One region of the Cellulomonas sp. plas2 genome, then DNA from elsewhere that is predicted to be linked to it. Evidence: predicted binding sites of a transcription regulator. Region 1 holds the regulator's gene; the other holds the start of a gene.
What was found. The regulator HrcA, encoded in region 1, represses chaperone genes, less so after heat shock. The targets are predictions, from matches to a motif close to TTNGCACTCGNNNNNNNCGAGTGCNAA.
Positions count from the first base shown of each region.

Region 2: the regulator HrcA is predicted to act here: its motif matches at 2,747-2,773, upstream of groES (co-chaperone GroES).

Region 1 covers NZ_CM170155.1:1,580,795-1,585,482, reverse strand. The annotation lists gene AC2TDM_RS07070 (PhoH family protein) at 1-129, opposite strand, end outside; gene AC2TDM_RS07065 (16S rRNA (uracil(1498)-N(3))-methyltransferase) at 304-1,086, opposite strand; gene dnaJ (molecular chaperone DnaJ) at 1,115-2,248, opposite strand; gene hrcA (heat-inducible transcriptional repressor HrcA) at 2,311-3,336, opposite strand; gene AC2TDM_RS07050 (DUF3097 domain-containing protein) at 3,486-4,358, shown strand; gene AC2TDM_RS07045 (DUF2189 domain-containing protein) at 4,438-4,688, opposite strand, start outside.
Region 2 covers NZ_CM170155.1:974,468-979,155, reverse strand. The annotation lists gene AC2TDM_RS04445 (MerR family transcriptional regulator) at 263-1,435, opposite strand; gene AC2TDM_RS04440 (WhiB family transcriptional regulator) at 1,684-1,980, shown strand; gene groES (co-chaperone GroES) at 2,313-2,627, opposite strand; gene AC2TDM_RS04430 (class I SAM-dependent methyltransferase) at 2,817-4,025, shown strand; gene AC2TDM_RS04425 (glutamate--cysteine ligase) at 4,022-4,688, shown strand, end outside.

The sequences.
Region 1 (4,688 bases):
GAGGCCGAGCAGCTCGACCATGGGGATCTCGGGCGGCACCGTGATCCGGTGCTCGACCCGGGCGGGGGCGCCGTGGCCCCCGGGCTCGCCCCGCTCGCGGCGGGCGCTGGACTGCGTCGGTGAGGTCATGTGCTCGGCGGTCGCCGTGCGCTCCTTCGTCGGGGCGCCGCCGCCCGGGGCGGCGACGCGGGTGGTCACGTCGCACCAGCGTAGCCACGGCCCCCGGCACGCACCTGCCCGGGGTCACAGCGGCCGCGGGGGACGGCCCGTGCGCGGACCCCGTCCGGACCGCGGGACCGCCTCTCAGCCCCAGCGGCCCAGCCGCTGGGCGAGCAGCGCGAGCGCCACCGGACCGGCCGTCGAGGTGCGCAGCACGTGCGGCGCCAGCCGCGCGGCCACCGCCCCGGCGGCGAGGAGCCGCTCGGTCTCCCGCTCGGCGATCCCGCCCTCCGGCCCGACGACGACGAGCACGTCGACCGGCTCGTCCACCGGCACGTCGGGCGCACCCGGCAGCGGCACCGCCGCCAGCGGGGTCGTCGCCTCCTCGTGCAGGACCACGACCGCACCCCCGGCCCCCACGACCTCCGCCGCCCGCCGCGCGAGACCGGCCGTGTCGAGCGCCGCCTCGACGTCCGGCACCCGCGCCCGCCGGGACTGCTTGGCCGCGGCCCGGACGGTGCCGAGCCAGCGCGCGCGGCTCTTCGCGGCGCGCTCCCCGCGCCAGACGACGACGGACCGCTCGGCCTGCCAGGGGACCACGACGTCGGCCCCGAGCTCCGTGGCGGCCTCGACCGCCAGCTCGTCGCGGTCGCCCTTGGCCAGCGCCTGAACGAGCACCAGCCGGACGCGCGGTCCCGGCTCCTCGACCCTGTCCTCGACGTCCAGGACCACGCCGTCGGCCGTGGCCGCGGCGACGCGCGCGACGAGCCGGACCCCCCGCCCGTCCACGACGTCCACGCGCTCGCCCGGCGCGCGGCGCTGCACGACACCCGCGTGCCGGCCCTCGGCGCCGCCGAGCAGGAACGTGCCGCCGGCGGTCACGCCGTCCAGCTCGCCCGGCTCCGTGAGGAAGACCGGCGCGCTCACGGCCGGCCCGCCCACCGGCGGCGCGGGCTCACCGGCCTGCGAGCCTGTCGCGCAGCTTGGAGAACACGCCGCCGTGGGCCGCGAGGCGCGCGTCGGGGCGCTCCTCGCCACGCAGGGACGCCAGCCGCCGCAGCAGGTCGGCCTGCTCGTCGTCGAGCGCGGTCGGCACCTGGACGTCGACGTGCACGTGCAGGTCGCCGCGGCCCTGGCCGTGCAGGTGGCCGACGCCGAGGCCCTTGAGCGTGACGACCTGCGCGGGCTGCGTGCCCGGCCGCAGGTCCACGTCGCGCGGGCCGTCGAGCGTCTCGAGCTGGACGACCGTGCCCAGCGCCGCCGCCGTCATGGGCACCGCGAGCGTGGCGTGCAGGTCGTCGCCCTCCCGGACGAACGTCTCGTGCCGGCGCTCGCGCACCTCGAGGTAGACGTCGCCGGCGGGCCCGCCCGCGGGGCCCACCTCGCCCTGACCGGTGAGCTTGATGCGCGTGCCGGTGTCGACGCCGGCGGGCACGTCGACGGACAGGGTCCGGCGCGAGCGCACCCGGCCCTCGCCGGAGCAGTCCGTGCACGGCTCGGCGATGACGGAGCCGAAGCCCTGGCAGGCCGCGCAGGGCTGCGTCGTCATGACCTGACCGAGGAACGAGCGCGCCACGCGCTGGACCGAACCGCGCCCGCCGCAGACCTCGCACGTGCGCGGCGACGTCCCCGGGCGGCAGCACGTGCCCGAGCACGTCGGGCAGACGACCGCGGTGTCGACCGGGATCTCCCGGTGGACGCCGAACGCCGCCTCCGCGAGGTCGATGTCCAGCCGGACGAGGGCGTCCTGCCCGCGGCGGGCACGCGGCACGGGGCCGCGGGCGGCCTGCGAGGCGCCGGCGGCCGCGCCGAAGAACGTCTCGAAGATGTCCTGGAAACCGAAGCCGGCGCCCGCGCCGCCCATGCCCCCGGGGGAGGCGGGGTCGGCGCCCATGTCGTAGGCCCGGCGCTTGTCCGGGTTGCCCAGCACGTCGTAGGCGCGGCTGACGTCCTTGAACCGCTCCTCCGAGCCCGCGTCGGCCCCGGCCACGTCGGGGTGCAGCTCTCGGGCGAGCTTGCGGTACGCCTTCTTGATCTGCTCGGGCGTGGCGTCGCGCTGGACGCCGAGGATCGCGTAGTAGTCGGTCACGTCGCTCTCTTCGCGGGCGGGTGGTGCGGGGAGGGGCTGGGTCGGGTCGGGGCCGGGCGGGCCTACCCCGCGAGGATCCGGCTGAGGTAACGGGCGACGGCGCGCACGGCGGCCATCGTGCCCGGGTAGTCCATCCGCAGCGGGCCGACGGACCCGATGCGGGCGACGGACGCGCCGTCGCCGTAGCCCGTGGTGACGAAGCTCGTCTCCACCAGGCCCTCGTGCCGGTTCTCCCGGCCGATGCGGACGCTGACCGCCGTCTCGTCCTCGGCCATGTCGGACAGCAGGCGCAGGAGGACGACCTGCTCCTCGAGCGCCTCGAGCACGGGCCCGAGCGTGCGCACGAAGTCGGCGGGCCCGCCGCGCGCGAGGTTGGCCGTGCCGGCCATGACGATCCGCTCCTCGCCCTCCAGCGCGAGCGTCTCCTCCACGACCGCGAGCACCGCGTCGAGCAGGGACCGGTCCGCGGGCGGGAACGCCTCGCGCAGCTCCTCGCGCACGCGGGCCAGGTCGGCCAGCACCCGCCCCGCGACGGCCACGTTGAGCCGGGTCCGCAGCTGGGCGACGACGAGCTCGTCGAGGTCGTGGTCCAGCTCGACCGTCCGCTGCTCGACGCGGCCCGTGCGCGTGATGAGCACGACGAGCAGGTGGCGCGGGCCGACGGGCACGAGCTCGACGTGCCGCAGCGCCGAGCGCCGCAGGGACGGGTACTGCACGACGGCCACCTGGTGCGTCAGCTGCGCGAGCAGCCGCACGGACCGGTCCACGACGTCGTCGAGGTCGACGGCGTCCTCGAGGAAGGACGCGATCGCCCGCCGCTCCGGCGACGAGAGCGGCTTGACCTCCGACAGGCGGTCGACGAAGAGCCGGTAGCCCTTGTCCGTCGGCACGCGCCCGGCCGAGGTGTGCGGCTGGACGATGTAGCCGCCCTCCTCGAGGGCCGCCATGTCGTTGCGGATCGTCGCCGGGGACACGCCCAGGCTGTGGCGCTCGACGAGGGCCCGCGACCCCACGGGCTCCCGCGTCGCGACGTAGTCCTCCACGATGGCGCGCAGGACGTCCACGCGCCGCTCGTCGCCGCTGCCCATGCCGTCCTCCTGCCGTCGTCCGTTCGTGCGGGGGCCTCACCGGGCGGGTCCCGGGTAGCACTCGCCCGTGCTGAGTGCCAATCCTACGCGGCGTGTCCACACGACGACCTGCCGGGCACAGGCACGGGCGTGACCTAGCGTGACGGGCCGTGAGCACCGACCGTTACGGCAGCGACGTCCTCGCCAGCGGCCGCGCGGGCCCCCGCCCGGCGCACCACCGCCCGGCCCGCACCTCCCGCCCCCAGCCGGCCGAGCCCGGCCTCGTGGTCGAGGACGTGAGCACGGGCTTCGTCGGGGCGGTCGTGCGCGTGGAGAAGTCGGGCGGCCAGCACGTCGTCGTGCTCGAGGACCGCCGCGGTCGCACGCGCACCTTCACGCTCGGCCCGGGGTTCTGGGTCGAGGGCGAGCCCGTCCTGCTGACGCCGCCCGTCCGCGCGGCCGCGCCCGCCCGGCCGACGCGCACCGCCTCCGGCTCGCTGGCCGTGCCCGACGCCCCCGCCCGCGTCGCGCGGGCCAGCCGCATCTGGGTCGAGGGCAAGCACGACGCGGAGCTCGTGGAGAAGGTGTGGGGCGACGACCTGCGCGTGGAGGGCGTCGTCGTCGAGCCGCTGCAGGGCGCCGACCACCTCGTCGACGAGCTGCGCGCCTTCCGCCCGGGGCCGGGCCGCCGTGTCGGCGTGCTCGTCGACCACCTCGTCCCGGGGTCCAAGGAGAGCCGGATCGCCGCCGAGGCGCTGCGCGCGGTGCCCGCGGGCACGGTCAAGGTCCTGGGCCACCCGTACGTCGACGTGTGGCAGGCCGTCCGGCCCCAGCGGCTCGGCCTGGCCGCGTGGCCCGTCGTCGAGCGGGGCACCGAGTGGAAGACGGGCGTGCTCCGGCGGATCGGCTGGGACGCCGACTCCCCGCACGCCACCGCCCGCGCCTGGGCGCGCATCCTCGGCAGCGTGCGCACCTACGCCGACCTGGACCCGGCCCTGCTGGCCCGCGTCGAGGAGCTCATCGACTTCGTCACGGCGGACTGAGCGGGTCCTCCCCGACGACGACGGGCCGCCCCCTCGGCAGGAGGGGGCGGCCCGTCGCGCGTCCCGGGACGGTCGGCGGTCAGGCGGCGACGGGCTCGCCGAGCAGCCGCCGGTACGTCACGGTCGTCGCCAGGGACGTCACGGGGACGGCGACGAGCAGCCCGACGAAGCACGCGAACGTGCCGATGACGAGGAGCACGAGCACGACGAGCGCCAGGATCACCGCCGTCGAGACGTTCGCGCGCGCGAGGTCGATGCTCGCGCGGATGGCGTCGAGCGTGCCCAGCTGCTTGTCGAGGACGAACAGCAGCGCGAACTGCGTGAACACCG
Region 2 (4,688 bases), 610 kb from region 1:
ACGACTTCCCGACCCATCGGCGGGCCGGGCACCGCTGTGAGCGCAGACCGGTCCGGCGGGGCGGGCCGAACGGGTGACGGGGCCTCCACGACGGTGGCAGCGCGGTGCTGCCGCGGCACGACGGCGCGCGTGATGTCCCCCGGACGGGCGATGGGCGCAGGGCTCTCCCGCGCTGCCGGAGAAGGGTTCGGGGCGGGCCGCCACCCGGATGGGTGATGTGAGCCACGATGCGGGCCCCGGGGCGTGGCGGGGCCGGAGGGCGTCAGGCCCCGGCGACCCCGTCGGGCCAGGGAGCGGCGGTCGCCGCGGGGACCGCGCTGGCGAGCACCTCGTGCAGCAGCCCGGTGAACGTGCGCGCCCGGTGGACCGACCGGCCCCAGGGCATGCGGTCGATGGCCTCCTCGGGGACGAGCAGGAACTGCGGCAGGTCCGGACGGTCGGCGACGAGTCGCTCGACCACGTCGGCGGGTGCGTCCGCCCTGCGCGACAGGTGCACCACCGCCGCGGGACGCGTCATGAGGACGAGCTCCGCGGCCTGGTGCGCCCGGACAGGGCCGCTGACGATGCGCGCGTCACGCCCCCGCGTGCACAGCGCGGACGCGAGGGCGTGCACGAGCAGCGGCCGGTCCTCCCCCGGCGGCACGACGAGCAGCACCACCGGCGCGCCCGCCGTCGGCTCCCCCATCGACCGGGCCCGGAGCGCGCCCAGCGCGCAGCCCCGCAGCACGGTCGGGGCGTCCACCCCCGGGCGGTCGACCTCGGTGCGCCGGTGCAGCAGCGTCCGCGCGGGGTCGACGAGGTCGGTCCACCAGCGCTCGACGTCACCGCGGGTGCCGAGGTCGAGCAGGGCCGCGCACCGGGCCTCGTCGCCGGCCACGGCCGCGTCGACGACGGCCTGCGGCGTCGGCACCGGCCGCGTGGCGGACGCGCGGGTCCGCTCCTCCCGCGTCTCGGGGCGCTGGTCGGCGCGCGGCTCGGCGATCAGACCGGCTGCGGGCAGGGGCTCGACGGGACCGGCGCCGTCCGTGTCCGCGAGGCGCACCTCGATGCCGTCCGCGCGGCTCAGCCCCGGCAGGACGGTGCCCGGCGCCCCGGGCACGACCTCGGCCTCCCGCGCCAGACGGGCGGCGTCGCCGGGCGCCACGCCGTCCAGGGTGAGGCGCCGCATGACGAGCAGCCGCTCGACGTCCTGCGGCGAGTACCGCCGGTGCGCGCCGGCGGAGTGGCCCGAGGGACCCAGCCCGTACCGCCGGTCCCACGTGCGCAGCGTCGCCGGGGCCACGCCCAGCCGCTGGGCCACCGCCGCCACCGCGAGCCCCGGGACGACGTCGCCGCCCGGCTCCGCGTCGGGGGCGGTCGCCGGCCCGTCGGCGGCGGTGGCGCGGTCGGCGTCCCGGTCGCTGGCGCGATCGGTGGCGCGATCCGGGCGGGGCATGGCCCGATCATGCCAGCCGGACGCCGACCGAGCCCGGCCCGTCCCGGTGGTCGACGTGGCAGCGGGTCAGCACCGCGCCATGGACCGCTCCGGAACCGGTCGAAATTGGTCAGGGTCAGACCCTTGAACAACTTCTGGCGCGGTTGTAGCGTTGCTGCTCAGCAGGACGGAGCGGGTGCCGAGGCACCGGGACTCCGAGGCCCGCACCACGCACTGACCGGCCCCCGGGCCGACACGAGGAGGACGACATGGCGGAGATCTCGCGACTGCCCGGACCGGTGATGGACCTGTGGGAGTGGCAGTTCGAGGGCGCGTGCCGCGAGGCCGACCCGACGCTGTTCTTCCACCCCGAGGGTGAGCGCGGCGCCGCCCGTCGTCGTCGTGCCGAGGCGGCCAAGGCCGTCTGCGCCACCTGCCCGGTCATCGAGCAGTGCCGCAAGCAGTCGCTCAGCGTGCGGGAGCCCTACGGCGTGTGGGGCGGCCTGTCCGAGGACGAGCGGGCCGAGGTCCTCGCCCAGCAGTCCGGTCGGCGCGCCGTCGTCTGACCCTTCGGCCGGCGCCCTGCGCCGGCTGCACCAGCTCGCCGCCGGCCCTGCGCCGTCGGCTCTCCAGGACGGGCCGCGGCCCGGCGCGGCAGGGCGCCGGGGACCGCGGCCCGTCTGCGTCCCCGGGCAGATGGCACCGCCGGTAGGTCGGCGGTCGACCACCACCACGTCGTGCGTGCCGACCGCGCCGCCCACGACCACGACCACGACCACGACCACGACCGAGGTGCGCACCCCCATCGGTGCGACCCCGGCACGCGCGACGACAGAGGCCCCCCGTCCGTCAGGACGAGGGGCCTCCGTGCTGCTGCCGCGTCACCGCGGCGGCGGGGTCACTTCGTGACGACCGCCAGGATGTCGCGCGCGGAGAGGATGAGGTACTCCTCGCCGTTGTACTTCACCTCGGTGCCGCCGTACTTGGAGTAGATGACGACGTCGTCGACGGCGACGTCCAGCGGGACGCGGTTGCCCTTGTCGTCGATCCGGCCCGGGCCGACGGCCAGGACGGTGCCCTCCTGGGGCTTCTCCTTGGCGCTGTCCGGGATGACCAGACCGAACGAGGTCGTCTGCTCCGCCTCGAGCGTCTTGACGAGGATGCGGTCCTCGAGCGGCTTGATGCCGACCTTGGACTCCGTGGAGACCGTCACAGCGGACCTCCCCTTCACGTGTGAGGGAACTGCTTGCGGATGTCGGTTGCCACGCTGCGGGCCACCGTCGTCGCGGGTGCCGGGGCCTGTCGCGTGCCGGTGCTCACTGTAGGAACGCGTTAGCACTCGGTCAAGGCGAGTGCCAGCACGCCTCCCCGCCCCGCCGGAGGGGCGTGGGAGGATCGCGACGTGGATGCCGACGGCCTGGCCCAGCTCCTCTCGCCCGAGGGGTGGGCGCTGCTGCAGGCCCTGCCGCCCTACGACGAGGACCGCGCGATGGCGCTGTCCACGCGCCTGCGGGCCGACGGGCTGGACCCGGCCCTCGTCGCCGCGGCGCTCACGCAGTCCCGGCTGCGGGCCCGGGCGCGGGCGAAGTTCGGGGAGTTCGCCGAGGGCATGCTGCTGACGCCCGCCGGCCTGGAGCAGGCGACGCGGCTCGTGGTCGCCGCGCGGCACGCCCGGCGCTACCGCGACGCGGGCTGCACGCACGTCGCCGACCTCACGTGCGGGATCGGCGCGGACAGCCTCGCGCTGGCGGGCTCGGGCCTGCGCGTGCTCGCCACCGACGTCGACGAGACCACCGCCGCCCTGGCCACCGTGAACCTGCGGCACTTCCCCGAGGCACGCGTGCGGCAGGCCGACGGGCTGTCCCTCGACCTCGCGGCGGAGGGCGTCGACGGGGTCTACGCCGACCCGGCCCGGCGCACGGGCTCCGGCAGCCGCCTCTTCGACCCCGCCGCCTACCTCCCGCCGCTCGACGCGGTCCTCGCCCTGCGCGGGCGCGTCCCGGCGCTCGGCCTCAAGCTCGGCCCCGGCGTCCCGCACACCGCGCTGCCGGCCGACGCGGAGGCGCAGTGGGTGTCGGTCGGCGGCGACGTCGTCGAGCTGGGCCTGTGGTTCGGGCCGCTGGCGCCGGTCGGCCCGGCCCGCAGCGCCCTCGTGCTCGACGAGGCCGGAGCCGCCCACGAGCTGCGCGCGCCCCTCGTGCCCGGCACCGCCGAGCCCGAGCTGCCCCCCGTCGACGCGGGACCCGTCGGCGGCTACCTCTACGAGCCGGACGGCGCCGTCATCCGCGCCGGCCTCGTCGCCCTCGTCGCCCAGGAGGTGCAGGGACGCCTCGTCGACCGCACGATCGCCTACGTGACCTCCGACGTGCGCCACGCCGCGCCCACGGCCACCGCCTACCGCGTGCTCGACCGCATGCCGTTCGGCCTCAAGGCCCTGCGGTCCTACCTGCGCACGCGCGGGGTCGGGCGGCTGACCATCAAGAAGCGGGGCACCGCGGTGGTGCCGGAGCAGCTGCGGCGCCAGCTCGACCTGCGCGGCGACGCCGAGGCCACGGTGGTGCTCACCCGGGTCGCGGGCGCGCAGACCGTCCTCGTGGTGGAGCCGCTGTGAGCGCCGCCCCCGCCCGCCTCGACTTCGCCGCGTCCGAGCGCTCGACGGTCGGGCTGGAGTGGGAGCTCGCGCTCGTCGACGCCGACTCCGGGGACCTGCGCCAGGCGGCCGAGGCGATCTTCGCGCAGGTGCGCCCCGGCGACGCGGACCGCTGGCGGCTCACCCCGGAGCTGCTGCTCAACACCGTCGAGGTCTCGTCGGGCAAGTGCACGACCATCGGGGAGGCGGTCGCGGACCTGCGGGCCGCCACCGACGCCGTCGCCGCCGCGGCGAGCCCGCTGCGCATCGAGCTCATGGGCGCCGGGACGCACCCCTTCGCGCGGTGGGACCAGCAGCGCGTCACGGACAAGCAGCGCTACGCGACGCTCATCGACCGCACGCAGTGGTGGGGCCGGCAGATGCTCATCTACGGCGTGCACGTGCACGTGGGCATCGAGGACCGCGCGAAGGTGCTGCCGCTCTCGCGCGCGATGCTCACCGTCTTCGGCCTGCTGCAGTCGCTCTCGTCGTCCTCACCCTTCTGGGACGGCGCCGACACGGGCTACGCCTCGAACCGGGCCCTGCTGTTCCAGCAGCTGCCGACGGCGGGCCTGCCGTTCGGCTTCGACCACTGGGAGCAGCTCGAGCAGTACGTCGGGGACATGCTCCACACGGGCGTCATCG